One region of the Shewanella mesophila genome, then DNA from elsewhere that is predicted to be linked to it. Evidence: riboswitches for the same ligand, from Rfam matches in the RefSeq annotation. Region 1 holds a riboswitch; the other holds the start of a gene.

Region 1 (7,603 bases):
ATGGTATTGGCCGTTATGCAGGGCTAGGCTTCAACGCCGGAGCTGGCATAGACAACACTGGTAATATTGAAACCTTAGGTTATCAGAGTTTGACTGGTGGCATCATGTTCGCCTTGAGTCCAAGTATACGCTGGCAGGTTGGGGCTGGGTATTCAGAGCAGGACGAAGATGCATTTGACAGTGGTACCTTGACTGCTATGGCTAATAAAACGGCCTTTTCATGGCATACTAATCTGTACTGGGATATCACCAAAGACTTGCAGTTTGCAGTGGGAACCCGCTTCGGTGATGTTGAAAATATGGGGAGTGCAGAAGGCGATATGGTGCGAACGCAGTCTTATTTGCGCTACACTTTTTAAGCATAAAGAGGCTTGATTCGATTCGGTGTTGTTCTATCGTTAAATTTAAGAATGCGAATCTGAAGCCCCATACAAGCAAAGGCACTTAGGTGCCTTTGCTTATTTCGAGCCAAGCCCCCTCTGAAATGGAAGTGTGTTCGTAATACAACAAACCTTCTGAACCTGCAGCATTTTTTAGTCGTCTGAAGTATGTTGTGATCTGGCTGTGTTCTAATGATTTAAGTCGTAAATCCTCCCACTCATCGCACTCTATTTTTGTAATGCCGATTAATGATTAAATTAGGTGAAGGTAGTCACGTTGACTTTTTGTTAACTGAGTTATGATGTGACTTTTGCCGCTACTGGATACGTATGAATACTTTGGACTTAGACTTAAGAGAATTGCTGTCTTTTAAACCCAGAGGTGGGGCAATGAGTTTTCTTGGTCATAGACTTTATATGACAGATATTTTTTCTCATGGTTTACATAAGATGGAGCTATGCGAAAGACTTGGGCAAGAGATGACACAGTCCCTTGTTGTGCGCTCAGGTTATATAAGAGGTTGGCTGTTAGCGGAGCAGATAAAACGCCAAATGCCGGATGTTTGGAAAGAAGCGCGTAATGGTGAACTTGGACCTTTGCTTTTTTCTATGTGTGGCTTTGGAGAAATTCTTAGCCGTCAGCGACGCGACGGAATTAAAGCAAAACCTCTAATTGAAACCCATGCGATAAGCCTATATGAAGCAGAGCAGCATTTGCAGCTACGCGGTTTAAGTGAAGTGCCTGTTTGCTGGGAGCATATAGGTTTTGCCAGTGGTTACGTATCAAACATTGAAAATCGTACCGTTTACTTTATTGAGGAAGAATGCAAAGCCAAAGGCGATAGCTATTGCCATATCAGCGGTAATTACTTGGAGGAGTGGGGGGAGGAGATCAAGCCCTATTTGCCTATCTATGATGGTATCTGCAATGAGAGTGTTGCAGCGCAGCTTGGCAATTTGCAATGTTGGGGTGATGCTTTGCCGCAAAATATGCAAGATCGAATTAACTCATCTATGCAGTATCGCTCAATGGCCGATGGCTATCCGGTGTCTAAGAGCTACGAAATGTGCAAACTATTGGCGCTGGCAATCAATGTGGCGAAAGTACCGACATCAGTGCTTGTTACTGGTGAGAGTGGTGTTGGTAAAGAAAAGTTGGTGCAATTTATTCATAGTCAGTCACCTAGAGCAGATAAACCACTGGTTGCGATTAACTGTGGCGCACTGAATGAAACCTTGCTAGAAAATGAGTTATTCGGACATGTGCGAGGAGCCTTTACTGGTGCGGAAACGACCAAGAAAGGCTTGATTGAGGCATCTGATGGGGGCACTTTATTTTTGGATGAAGTGGCAGAACTATCACCTGCGTTACAGGTGAAACTATTAAGAGTCTTACAGGAAAAAGAGATACGAAAACTCGGTGATACGGAGACGATTAGTGTTGATGTGCGCATAATCTCGGCGACCAATCGTTGTCTTGAAGACGCGGTTGAAAAAGGGGAGTTTCGTCAAGATCTCTATTATCGTTTGAAAGTCATTGAGCTGGTTGTTCCACCACTGCGTGAACGCTCAGAAGACATTTTACCCTTGAGCCGTTTCTTTTTGGCGAAGTTTAATCAAGAGCTTGGAAGAGAGCATACTGGATTTAATTATAAAACAGCAGATTTACTGTTGAATTACTCTTGGCCTGGGAATGTGCGAGAGTTGGTGAATACTATCGAGCGGGCGGTGGTGCTGAGTCCTGGGCCGCAGATTATGCCAGAAGACTTACCAGATGAAATACGTGATGGTCTGTGCATGCCTTCAGTATCGGAAGACATTAGAGCGTTACATCAGGTGGAAGAGGACTATATTCTAGCGGTGTTAAAAAAACTCAATAACAATAAAACTCAGGCCGCAGAGAAGTTAGGGATGAGCCTGGCAACGCTATATCGAAAGTTAAAAGAATATGGTGCAATGTAAGTGATATTTCATGTTTAGCACAATTTATTACCTTCTGAATGAGGTAAAGGCGGGTCTATTATGTTGGCTAGTACATACCTTAATTTTGTAACCGTTTGCTAGTCTTCAAGTCATTTTGGTATAAGTGTTCCAGACACAAACCCCCTCTTAGCCCATCCATAGGCTTCGGGGATAAGTACAATCCATGTACAAATACCAAAGCTATCCATCCTTGGGCTTTGGCATAAGTGTTCCAGACACAAATCCCCTCATTGTCCAGCCATGGCCATCGGGGATAAATACAATCCATGTACAAAAAAGCCAGTCGTTAGACTGGCTTTTCGAATCGAATCACATTTGCGCTAGCTGGATGTGATTTATGCTTCTTCTAAGTTACCGCAGAAACGATAGCCTTCACCGTGAATCGTTGCGATGATTTCTGGCGTGTCTGGTAAGCTTTCAAAATGTTTACGGATACGACGAATCGTAACGTCCACTGTACGGTCGTGTGGCTTAAGCTCACGACCTGTCATCTTCATTAGCAGGTCTGCACGAGTCAGGATTTTACCTGGGTTTTCAACAAAGTGAAGCATCGCGCGGAATTCACTACGTGGCAACTTGTAAGACTCACCTTGTGGGCTTACCAATGAGCGACTGTTGATCTCTAGGCTCCAACCATTGAAGCGGTAGTATTCAACTGAGCTTTTCTCTTCAGTTTCTGCGCCAGTGCTATTTACACGAGTTAGCAAGTTACGAGCTCGGATAGTTAATTCACGAGGATTAAATGGCTTAGTGATGTAATCATCCGCACCAATTTCAAGCCCTAGAATCTTATCAACTTCATTATCACGGCCCGTTAGGAAGATTAGACCGATATTATTGATTTCACGGAGTTCGCGAGCTAATAAAAGACCATTTTTGCCTGGAAGATTGATATCCATAACAACTAGATTGATCTTATTTTCTTGCATTGCTTTATGCATTTCTGCGCCATCATTGGCTTCAGTTACCACATATCCTTCAGCCTCGAAAATACTTCTTAGCGTGTTCCGGGTAACGGCTTCATCTTCAACGATCAGAATGTGCGGGTTTTGCATATTTAATTACCTAATATTTGTTTAAACCTGTCCTAACCATGTGCGCCAAGTGGTGCCGTGGCCTATCTTTTCTTACAGTTACTGATTCACGTAAGTGTTTTCATCAAACTGGCTTGAAACAGCAACACACTTCATGATTAGTAAAGTATGCGTATCTTGATAAGAAGCTACGCGAACAGTATTCACTTCGATTAACAGTAGTAGGAAATAGTTCCTTTAACTATTAACTATTTTCAAGTTTAAATGTTAAAACAGCCTAAGCTCACATTTTATACAGAAAATTGACTAACTTTAAGTTACTGCTTCTGGAGCAAGGGGTAGCAAAAAGTGTTTCATCGTTAGATGAGTGGAAGTGAATCTCGGTGTTCATTGTACTCGTTTTAGTCATTTGTTAACAAATGAAATGTTAACAAATTTACTTTCAGATTTGATCTATATCACGTATTTGTCTTTATCCATCTGTTATTAAAGGGATTAATAAAAGTTAATAAGGTGACCTGCATCACAGGGATAGGAACTTCGCGCTATTTTGCTATAATTTGCTGAGTCTAATTTAGGAATGATTTAGTGATGAGTACTGAGATTGAACATTTTTGGCACTGTTATCAGCAAACACAATTTCTACTAACCCAAACATTTTCTCCTTTACTATCCTTCGCAATAATTACCGCTCACAACCCAAGAGGTGAAATACTCACCCCCTCGCAGAATCGTTTATTAGATAGACAACTACAAAGGCATATCGTGAAGTTACAATATCCCTACCGATCTGTAGTTGGCTGTTCATTAGATAAGCAACATATGGAAAAAAGCTGGGCGATACCTATGGACAAGCTAGATGCTGTTGCGTTAGCTCGGGTGTTTAATCAAAACGCTATCTATTATGTAGAGGAAGATCTTTTGCAACTTGTCCCCTGCTTGATTAACTATAGCGAACTCTCCTTGGGGAGCTTTTCAGCAAGGGTCAGTTTGGTCAGCGAGCTGCCAGATATCTATTCTTAAAGGCCTCGCTGCAGCTAAGATAGATAGGATTTGCTTCGCTAGACAAGAAACTTGCTCAAATACAATAAATATCGTTGACTTGTTAGATATATGTTTGCTAATTTTCGTCCATCTTAATCATTATTGATTGAGATACAGAAGAGGAGCGTTAACTAGGTAGTAAACTTGAAGAGTCCAAACTCTGATGACGGTTTATGAGGGAGATTAACGCCGAGATAGGCATCTGTTTGGTTCATTTGTTTATCGGTCGTCAGGGCTGAATCCCGTCGATTGTCACCTGTTTTGGTGGAGAGCTTCTGGTGGTGATCGCTGTTTCCCGTCTTGGGGTGCGTAATCTTTGCACCAGGCTCTTCGAACGAAGTTAGTTCGGAGCGTAATCATGTTAACTATTCAAGTTTTATTGCCTGTCTCAATCATTCTAGTTGAGGTGAGCTAATGTCTATTGTTGTTGCAAAATTCGGTGGCACATCCGTCGCTGACTATCAGTCTATGAGTCGTTGCGCCGATATTATTCTTGCCAGTTCCGATACGCGTGTCGTAGTTGTCAGTGCCTCTAGTGGTGTGACTAACCTACTGGTTGAGCTTACTCAAGCACAGTTAGATGATGGTCGACGTCAGCAACTGTTGAAAGATATTGCATCGATTCAATATAAGATCCTCGATGAACTAGGTCGTCCGAGTGATGTTGCTGCGCGTTTAGATGCTGTGCTTAGCCGTATTGCGGTGTTAAGTGAGTCTCTTAGCCTGGAGCGTAGCAAGGCGACGATGGATGAGTTACTGTCTCAAGGTGAGCAGTGTTCATCAGCCCTTTTTGCCGCCGTACTGCGTGAGAAAGGAGAGTCAGCCTCTGCTTTTGATGTTCGCCAAGTCATGCGTACCGATAGTCATTTTGGTCGTGCAGAACCTCAAATAGAACAGATAGAATCTTTATGCTGTGAGCATTTAACGCCGCTATTAAAAAGTCAGCGTATTGTAACCCAAGGTTTTATTGGTGCCGATGAACAAGGTGCTACAACAACTTTGGGACGTGGTGGTAGCGACTATTCTGCGGCTTTACTTGCCGAGGCGCTTAAGGCATCGGCTGTAGAAATTTGGACCGATGTCGCAGGTATCTATACTACCGATCCTCGTTTGGCTCCGAATGCGAAACCCATTGCCGAGATCAGCTTTAATGAGGCGGCAGAGATGGCAACCTTTGGTGCCAAAGTGCTACATCCTGCGACAATTTTGCCAGCGGTAAGGCAGAAGATTCAGGTGTTTGTGGGATCGAGTAAAGAACCTGAACGGGGTGGAACTTGGATCCGCCATCAAGTGAGTGATGAGCCCATCTATCGCGCCGTTGCAGTGCGCCGAGATCAAACTTTACTGAATCTTCATAGCTTGCAGATGTTACATGCTCAAGGCTTTTTAGCCGAAACCTTTGCCACTCTCGCTAGACATAAAATCAGTGTCGATTTGATCACTACCTCTGAAGTGAATGTATCGCTTACGTTAGATAAAACGGGTTCCGATTCGGCGGGTAGTAGCTTATTGAGTGAAGCGCTACTGCAAGAGTTGTCTCAGCATTGTCGGGTCCGCGTTGAGGATGAGTTAGCCTTGGTTGCTATTGTTGGAAACAAGATAGCTTCAACACCAGGTGTTTGCCGCCGGGTATTTGAGGTACTAGAACCCCATAATGTTCGGATGATCTGTCAAGGAGCGAGCCCACATAATTTATGTGTTTTGGTGGCAGAGTCTGAAGCGGCGCAAGTCGTTCGTTCGCTGCATGAAAACCTATTTGAAGGTGCCTAATGAAACCGACTCGAACCACGCTTAAGATTGGCGAATTGGCGACAGGGCAAGATTTAGAACTGCCTATTTTTCAGTTTAAGCCTGATTCGATATCGGGACCTAGCGTCTATATTCAAGCCAATGTGCATGGTGCAGAAGTGCAGGGTAACGCGGTTATCTATCAGCTTATGCGCTTGCTCGAAAATAGTGAGCTGCTGGGCCGTATAACCTTAGTGCCTTTGGCTAACCCCTTAGGTATTAATCAAAAAAGCGGTGAGTTTACCCTTGGTCGTTTTGATCCGATCACTGGGGTAAACTGGAATCGTGAATATTTTGACCATAAAGTCGATGTCGCTGCTTGGTACGTCAAGCACAGTCATTTAGCGGATGGTGAGTTGATTCAAGCTTACCGAGCCATGTTGCTCGAGCAGTGTCAGATGCGTCTTACGAATGAGTGGGGCGTGACAACTGGGCATCAACAAGCGGTGATGCTGCAGCAGATGGGGCACCAAGCGGATATCGTACTCGATCTCCATACGGGGCCAAAATCCTGTAAGCATCTTTATTGTCCTGAGTATGATGCTCAGGCTGCGGCCTTGTTTTCAATTCCCTATACCTTGTTGATCCCCAATGAGTTTGGTGGTGCAATGGATGAGTCGATATTTTGTCCTTGGTGGCAACTTAGCGAACATCTTAAAGCGCAAGGGAGAGAATTTGCCGTGCCAGTCTCTGCATTTACCTTGGAACTCGGTTCACAGGAACGTATCGATTTAGAAGATGCTTTGGTCGATGCCCAGGGCATTATGGCATACTTGAGCCATCGTGGCGTTATAGGTGAGCGTGTTGCACCCGCTAAGATGCAAAGGTTTGGCTGTTACTTAAAGGACTATAAAAAATACCATGCTCCCATTGGTGGTATGGTTGAGTACTTGGCTCAAGTTGGTCAACCTTTAGAGGTGGGTCAACCATTAGCGAATATTTTGCGTTTAGATCTTTACGGCTCAGACCAAGTGCTCAGCTCCTTAGCGGTGACCTTAGATTGTGTTCCTATTTTGCATTTTGCGTCAGCATCTGTTTATCAAGGGACCGAGTTGTATAAAGTGATGACGAATGTTTTTGAGTTTTAAAATTAATTTTAACTATTTGTAATTTATGTAAATATGGCTTTTTTACCCTTCGTGTTGCGATTTTAGATGACGGTTAATGATATCCATCATCTCTTTTCTAATTGTCATCCTGTTTCAAACAAACTTCTTTTGTTTCTAACTTGTTTTTTTTGTTCATTCCGTGTTAAAAGGTATGCTTCGTCAGATAAATGTGCTGACGAATTTGCATTGGCCTAGTGATTATTCTGGGAAGGGAGCGCGCTAGGTTCGATTTTATCAATTGATAGAGCCGACATAACAAAAATAC
Region 2 (7,603 bases), 2.0 Mb from region 1:
CTTAAACCGTGAAATCGGTATGAAGTACCGTAAGACTATTCGTGAAGTAGGTAATAGCGTGCCACCAATGGAAGCGTACAAAGCATTTCGTGGCCAAGAACCTACCACAGATGCGCTGCTTAAACGTCGCGGATTAAACTAATACTAAGCCGTAAGCCTAACTTACTTTAACCCAATAAAAATGCCGCTAAATTAGCGGCATTTTTTTATACACTTACCCGTTAACTTACTGGTTGAATAGCCTTGTGGCGCAGAACCAATATGCTGATAACAAACAAGACGCTACACGCGGCAAGGCCTGCTGCCAGTGATTCGGTAAAACCAAGCACGGTATAACCACCTAAGCTGATCCCAGCAACAATTAACGCATAAGGTAACTGAGTCAATACATGGTCAATATGGTGACAGTTGGCCCCGGTCGACGACAAAATGGTCGTATCAGATATGGGTGAGCAGTGGTCACCAAATACCGCACCGGCTAATACAGCCGCGAGCATGGGTAACATCATGTTGGTATGCGTTCCCATCGCCATATCGGCGGCAATCGGCAGCATAATACCAAATGTTCCCCAGCTGGTGCCTGTGGAAAACGCCGTCAATCCAGCCAACACGAATAACACTGCTGGTAATAGTGCAAATGGAATATTACCAGTAGCTAGGCTCGCCATATATTTACCCGTTTCCATCTGACCGATAACACCGGCGATTGTCCATGCAAACAATAAAATATAAATAGCAGGTAGCATTGAACGCGCACCCGCAACCACACCTTTTAAGACAAGTGCTTTATCTAAACCTTGGCTTATCACCAAAACTAACGTCGATGCTAGGCCGATAACGGCACCAAAGAAAAGAGACGACGCGACATCGGTTTTCTCAAATGCACCAATCACACTAAATGGCAGACTTTCGGCCGCTAGCGCATCGGCACCACTGCTGATCATAAAATAGATAGTGGCAAACACTAATACGGTAATAGGGAGAAATAGGCCTAATATTTTCCCCGAATCGGCTTCAGGCAGATCACTATTCGCCCCAGGAGGTAAGCCTTTAGCCTCATCATACAGATTACCTTTTTGTGCATTCAGCTCATGTTGGCGCATAGGACCAACATCGAGTCCCATAAACGCAACGCAAAGCAACAGTAACAAGGCAAAAATGGCGTAGAAATTCATGGGGATCATCTGAATAAACACACTCAAATGACCCGTATCGGTAAAACCATGAGTCGTTAAGATACCGCCAATCAGAGCAATAATATACGCGCCCCAACTCGAAACAGGTGAGATAACACAGATAGGCGCGGCGGTAGAATCCAGTAAATAAGCTAACTTACTGCGAGAGATATAATACCTATCGGTCAGAGGACGCGCGACGCTCCCCACCACTAGGCTGTTAAAATAGTCATCGATAAAAACCACGCAGCCTAAGAACATTGTCAGCAGCTTTGCATCTCGCTTATTGCGAATATGCTGACGCGCCCAATCAGCAAAAGCTTTGGCTGCACCGCTAACGGTAATAAGCGCAGTGATCATCCCAAGTAAAATAAGGAAGCCTAGCAGATAGACATTCCAACTATTTAAAGTGCCATCATCCCAGAACAGTCCAACCACCTTCTGACCCAGATACTGGCCAGTTCCCGTGATTGAATAATCGGTAATAAAGATTGCGCCTAATAGGATCCCTAGTCCTAAGGAGAGTAATACGCGGCGAGTAAAAATCGCCAGCAGAATTGCCACCACAGGAGGTAGCAAAGAAAGTGCCGAATCGGCGTAACTCAAAGTTGTCATTATTTTATGTCGTCTTCGTTAAAATACGAATGGAGGGCAACTGAACTGGTGGGATATAGTCATAGATATTACACCTGTCCTATCAGTAGCGCTCCATAGTGATACCATGCGTCGGTATACCTTCTTTTTATCTTCCAGATAAAAAGCACTATGGCAGTGCTGTCTCTATTCGATGACAGCCCCAGCAGCAAGCCTTGATGAACTTTACCACTTCGGCATCAAATCCTTTCATGTTCACTCATCGGCATCACCCTAATGAACACTAGTTATATTTAATGCACCTCTACGTCTCAGGACGCCAACCAATTTCACTATCGGTCGACGTGACGCACATAAAAACACAAGCGGCTTAAAGGATGCTACCTCAAAGCCGCTTGGCGTGATCTATATCACATTAAGTTTTAAATGAACACCAAAGCGTTCACCAACTGTTTACATTTTACTAAAGAAGCTCAAGTAACTTAGGCACGGCTTCAAACAGATCAGCCTCTAGACCGTAATCAGCGACTTGGAAGATCGGAGCTTCTGGATCTTTGTTAATTGCCACAATAACTTTAGAGTCTTTCATACCCGCCAGGTGTTGAATGGCACCAGAAATACCGACAGCAATATACAGATCTGGGGCAACAATCTTACCAGTTTGACCCACCTGTAGATCATTTGGCACGTAGCCCGCGTCAACGGCCGCGCGAGATGCACCCAAAGCGCCGCCCAATTTGTCGGCTAGCTGCTCAAGGATAGCGAAGTTCTCTGCACTGCCTAACGCACGACCACCAGAAACAACAACAGAAGCGGCACCTAAGTCTGGGCGCTCAGATTCAGTCAAGGTTTGCGATACAAACTCAACATTGCTACTAAACACGCCATCGATGTTTTGTACCGCTGCACCGCCATCATTAGCCACAGAGTCAAACGCACTGCAACGAACAGTCATCACTTTTATCGCATCTAAGCTCTGTACGGTTGCCATAGCGCTACCAGCGTATATTGGACGCACGAAGGTATCATCACTAACCACTTCAACGACTTCTGACAACTGAGCCACATCAAGCAGCGCTGCAACGCGAGGCATAACATCTTTACCTAAGCTAGAAGCCGATGCCAAGATATGTTGATAATCACTCGCCATAGACACCACTAAGGCACCCAGATTTTCCGCAATACCATTAGCATAAGCGGCATTATCGGCAACCAATACAGTTCGTACACCACTGAGTTGTTTAGCCGCTTCGACTGCCGCCGCGCAGTTTTCACCGGCAACTAACAGATCAACATCACCACCAATCGCTTGACCACAAGCAACCACTTTTGCGGTATCTAGCTTTAGACTCGCATTATCATGTTCTGCAATTACTAGAATAGCCATTAGATCACCTTCGCTTCATTTTTTAGCTTTTCAACCAGCTCCTCAACAGAAGCCACCATCACGCCAGCCTCACGCTGAGCAGGCGGAGTAACTTTAAGCACATTTTGATGTTGCTTAAGTGTCACGCCTAGGCTATCAACAGTTACCGTATCAAGTGGCTTACGCTTCGCTTTCATGATGTTAGGTAGTTTTGCATATCTAGGTTCGTTCAAACGCAGATCGGTAGTAATAATCGCAGGTAGTGGCATCTTTAAGGTTTGCAAACCGCCATCAATTTCACGAGTCACTAATACGGTATCGCCTTCGACCTTCACTTCAGACGCAAAGGTGGCTTGAGGCATACCTGCAAGCGCTGCCAGCATCTGACCCGTCTGATTGTTATCGCCATCGATAGATTGCTTACCGAGCAGAATAATCTGCGCCTGCTCTTGGCCCTGAATAGCATTAAGGAGCTTTGCGATTGACAGAGGTGCGAGTTCTTCATCGGTTTCCACATGAATACCACGATCGGCACCTAATGCCATTGCTGTACGCAATTGCTCTTGAGCCGCTTTAGGTCCAATGGTTGCCACTACTATCTCAGTAACAATACCCGCTTCTTTTAAACGAACCGCTTCTTCTACAGCAATCTCACAAAATGGATTAATCGCCATTTTAAGATTTGCGGTATCGACACTCGTATTGTCAGCATTCACTCTGACCTTCACATTGGCATCGACGACGCGTTTAACTGGCACCAATACTTTCATAAGGCTTCCTTCTTACGTCTTTATTCTGGATAAAAAATAGTGCATAGCAAAACTATCACAAACTAGTGCCACTTTACGTCCTGTTTACGTTAACGTCAACAAGAAGTAAGCGGAAGTTATCGTAGAATCTAAAAGTAACAAAATTAGGCTTATCTAGTGGCCAATTTGAGTAGTATTTGTTATTTACCAATATAAAATTACATCATATATCGAAATAATTATTTAATTCGTTTGATAAAGCAGTTATTAGTTTCTATTATTAACCGCGTATTCATATTTACTATATATATTTTCAGTAGGAAATTATTAAAATGAGCGAATTTCTAGATATTTTGACCCACGGTCGTCGTTTTAAAGCTGCTGTTAAAGAGCTATCAGTTGATGACTTAAAAGACTTAGCCGTCAAACTTGAAAAAATCATCACTGAAAAAGTTCAGCAAGCCGAAGAAGAAAATGCGGCAATGGCAGAACGTAACGCAAAAATTGAAGAGATCCGCCAACAAATGGAAGCCGTTGGTTTATCAGTTGATGATTTAGGTGTTGTTGCAACAAAATCAGCACCAAAGAAAAAGCGCGCACCACGCCCAGCTAAATATAAAATTGAAGTCGATGGCGAAACCATCACTTGGACAGGTCAGGGTCGCACTCCAACTGTATTTAAGAAAGAATTGGACAAAGGACGTAGCCTAGAAGAGTTCCTTATCTAGAATACCTGTCGAGAAAAAGGAGGAGAGCTAAATCGCTTTCCTATCCAATATTAAGCCAACTTTTTAGTTGGCTTTTTTTTGGTAAATTATGTCAACGAGTTTATTGCTAGATTAGTTGAGCAAGCGCTTGTGAATTTTACCAATACATCACTTGGTAATTGTTCACAAATTAGGATAATCTTTAGCAATCCCAATAGTTCAGCTCAAAATCAATAAACCTATGCGCATTCATTTTAAATCGGCAACCATTTGTATTACTATGGCGGCACTCGTCACTTTTACCGCCGACGCAAACTCACAACTAACTGATAACACGCCAAAAATCACAGCGTTCACCAATGCGACATTGATGATTGAACCAGGAAAAGAGCTCAAGCGAGCAACCCTGTTAATTGAAAACAGTAAAATAAAATCAATTATCACCAATGAGCAAATACCTAGCGATGCTTATGTTATCGATATGACAGGCAAGGTGATTTACCCAGGTTTTATAGACCCCTACACAGACTACGCAATCGATTTTAAATATGATCAGCAAAAGATCACTCCGCCAGTGTATGAAATTAAGCGCATCGGCGGTAATGCTGAGAATGGTGCCATTCACGCCGAAAAGGAGTGGTTTAACTATGTTTACCCCAACGAAGAATCGGCAAAAAAATGGCTAACGAATGGTTTTACCAGCGTACAGACAGGCGCTCTAGACGGGATATTTAGAGGACGGGCAGCGAGTGTTTCTCTCGCGCAATTAAAAGCCAACGATATTATTTATCGTTCAAGATCGAGTCATCTATTCGCTTTCGATAAAGGCAGTTCAATTCAAGATTATCCCAGTTCATTAATGGGCAGTATGGCACTAATACGCCAAACCCTAGCAGATGCCAAATGGTATAACGCCAACATTGATAAATCCTTGGATAAAACATCGGTCGATAATATTGAATTTAATATCGCGCTCGAACGTCTGGGTAATATAAAGCAAGAATCTACACTGTTTGAAACCAAAGATTTAAATAGCCTGTTAAGAGCTGCCAGCTTACTGCACGAACATCAGTTATCGGGCAACCTATTGGGTAACGGAAGAGAATATGCTCGTATCGATGAAGTTAAAGCGACTGGCTTTAGTATTATTTTGCCGCTTAACTTTCCCGCTGCGCCCAATGTCAAAGATGATGGTGAAGAGCGTAATATCCCGTTAGCGGAACTGCGCCACTGGGAGCGCGCGCCAACCAATCCCTATGCCCTCGAAATGGCCAAAATCCCATTTGCCTTGACTCAATATGGGATTAAAGCCGACGCCTTCTGGCCAAGATTGAAACAAGCTATCGATGCAGGGCTCAGCAAACAAACCGCCCTCGCCGCATTAACAACCGAAGCCGCCGAGATTGCGGGGATAGGTGATCTTAGTGGTCGCCTCAAATCTGGCTACATGGCGGATCTTGTGGTTGCCGATGGCGATCTATTTGAGTCAGGTAAAATCGAAAGTGTCTGGTTACAAGGTAAAGAAACTCAATTAATACCAAGAGACACACATAGGCTAACCAGTAATTATCAACTAACACTGGGTGAGCTAACCTTAGATTTAGCGGTGACACAAGGCGACAAACTGTCGGGTATGTTAAGCAGCGGCGAACAAGAGATAAGATTAGACGCCCTAGCCTACGCCAACCAAAGGCTTACCTTTACCGCCGATCTCGGTGACGCAGGCTACCCAGGAATCAATCGTTTTACCTTATGGTTCGATGATCAAGGTGTTCATGGGCGCATGTTAGATAAAGACAACAGCCAACATCTACTAGCCGGTATCACCATTGAAAGCGAGCAAGAAGTAGAGATTAAACCTGAGGTCCCAATTAAACCTCTTGTTTCTAAGCTAACTCAACCAAACGTCGCTTACGGGTTAATCACTCAACCTGAAACAGAGAAAATCCATCTCAGAAATGCCACTATCTGGACATCGACGGCAGAAGGGATATTAGAAAACAGTGACCTACTCATTAGCCGCGGACAGATTGAAAAGATAGGCAAGAATCTCACTACGCCCTCTGGTTATCAAATCATAGATGCAACAGGCAAACATATCACCGCAGGGATCATCGACGAGCACTCTCATATTGCGCTCAATGGCGGCACCAATGAGGGGACGGACGCCATCACCTCAGAGGTACGCATAGGCGATGTACTTAACCCTGAAGATATCGCTATTTATCGAGCCCTTGCTGGCGGCGTAACCTCTGCACAACTGCTGCACGGCAGCGCCAATCCTATCGGTGGACAAGCACAGGTGATAAAAATGCGTTGGGGAGAAAATGCCCAAGGCATTAAATTTGAGCAGGCGCCTGCAAGTATAAAGTTCGCCCTAGGCGAAAACGTCAAGCAGAGCAACTGGGGCGACAATTTCACTCGCCGTTTCCCTCAGAGTCGCATGGGCGTTAAGTCACTATTTGAAGAGGCATTCAACGAAGCGATTGCCTATGAAAAAGCGCTAAAAATCTATAATAACTTGCGCTCGAGTGAACAACGACGCCAGCTTGCCCCTAAACCTAATTACCGCCTCCAAGCCGTCAGTGAAGTGCTCAACGGAAAGCGTGATATCCACATCCACTCTTATGTTCAATCGGAGATCTTGATGTTTATCCGTCTAGCGGAGGCTTACAATTTTAAAGTCGGTACCTTCACCCATATTTTAGAGGGCTATAAAGTTGCCGATGAGATGGCAAAACATGGGGCTTTTGCGTCGACATTCTCCGATTGGTGGGCCTATAAATTCGAGGTTTATGATGCCATCCCACAAAATACCTGTCTGATGCACGACAAAGGCGTGCTCACCAGCATCAACTCGGATGACTATGAGATGCAACGGCGTCTCAACCAAGAAGCGGCTAAATCGGTAATGTACTGCAACATGAGCCAAATGGATGCTTGGAACATGGTGACAATCAACCCAGCAAAACAACTGGGGATCGACGAATATGTAGGTTCATTAGCGCCAGG

What was found. Region 1 has a riboswitch for lysine ahead of lysC (lysine-sensitive aspartokinase 3). Riboswitches for the same ligand answer to the same signal wherever they lie in the genome.
Region 2: linked by a shared signal. The riboswitch ahead of K0I73_RS06415 (Na+/H+ antiporter NhaC family protein) and the one ahead of lysC (lysine-sensitive aspartokinase 3) in region 1 are both predicted to bind lysine.

Annotation. Positions count from the first base shown of each region.
Region 1 is NZ_CP080421.1:3,420,706-3,428,308, reverse strand. Features, by position in the region: gene K0I73_RS15220 (DcaP family trimeric outer membrane transporter) at 1-359, shown strand, start outside; gene K0I73_RS15215 (sigma 54-interacting transcriptional regulator) at 711-2,342, shown strand; gene arcA (two-component system response regulator ArcA) at 2,699-3,418, opposite strand; gene K0I73_RS15205 (DUF3293 domain-containing protein) at 3,989-4,420, shown strand; lysine riboswitch at 4,551-4,724, shown strand; gene lysC (lysine-sensitive aspartokinase 3) at 4,856-6,211, shown strand; gene K0I73_RS15195 (succinylglutamate desuccinylase/aspartoacylase family protein) at 6,211-7,317, shown strand.
Region 2 is NZ_CP080421.1:1,442,412-1,450,014, reverse strand. Features, by position in the region: gene K0I73_RS06420 (M3 family metallopeptidase) at 1-142, shown strand, start outside; gene K0I73_RS06415 (Na+/H+ antiporter NhaC family protein) at 222-1,790, opposite strand; lysine riboswitch at 1,869-2,084, opposite strand; gene K0I73_RS06410 (electron transfer flavoprotein subunit alpha/FixB family protein) at 2,233-3,156, opposite strand; gene K0I73_RS06405 (electron transfer flavoprotein subunit beta/FixA family protein) at 3,156-3,905, opposite strand; gene K0I73_RS06400 (H-NS histone family protein) at 4,217-4,612, shown strand; gene K0I73_RS06395 (amidohydrolase family protein) at 4,833-7,603, shown strand, end outside.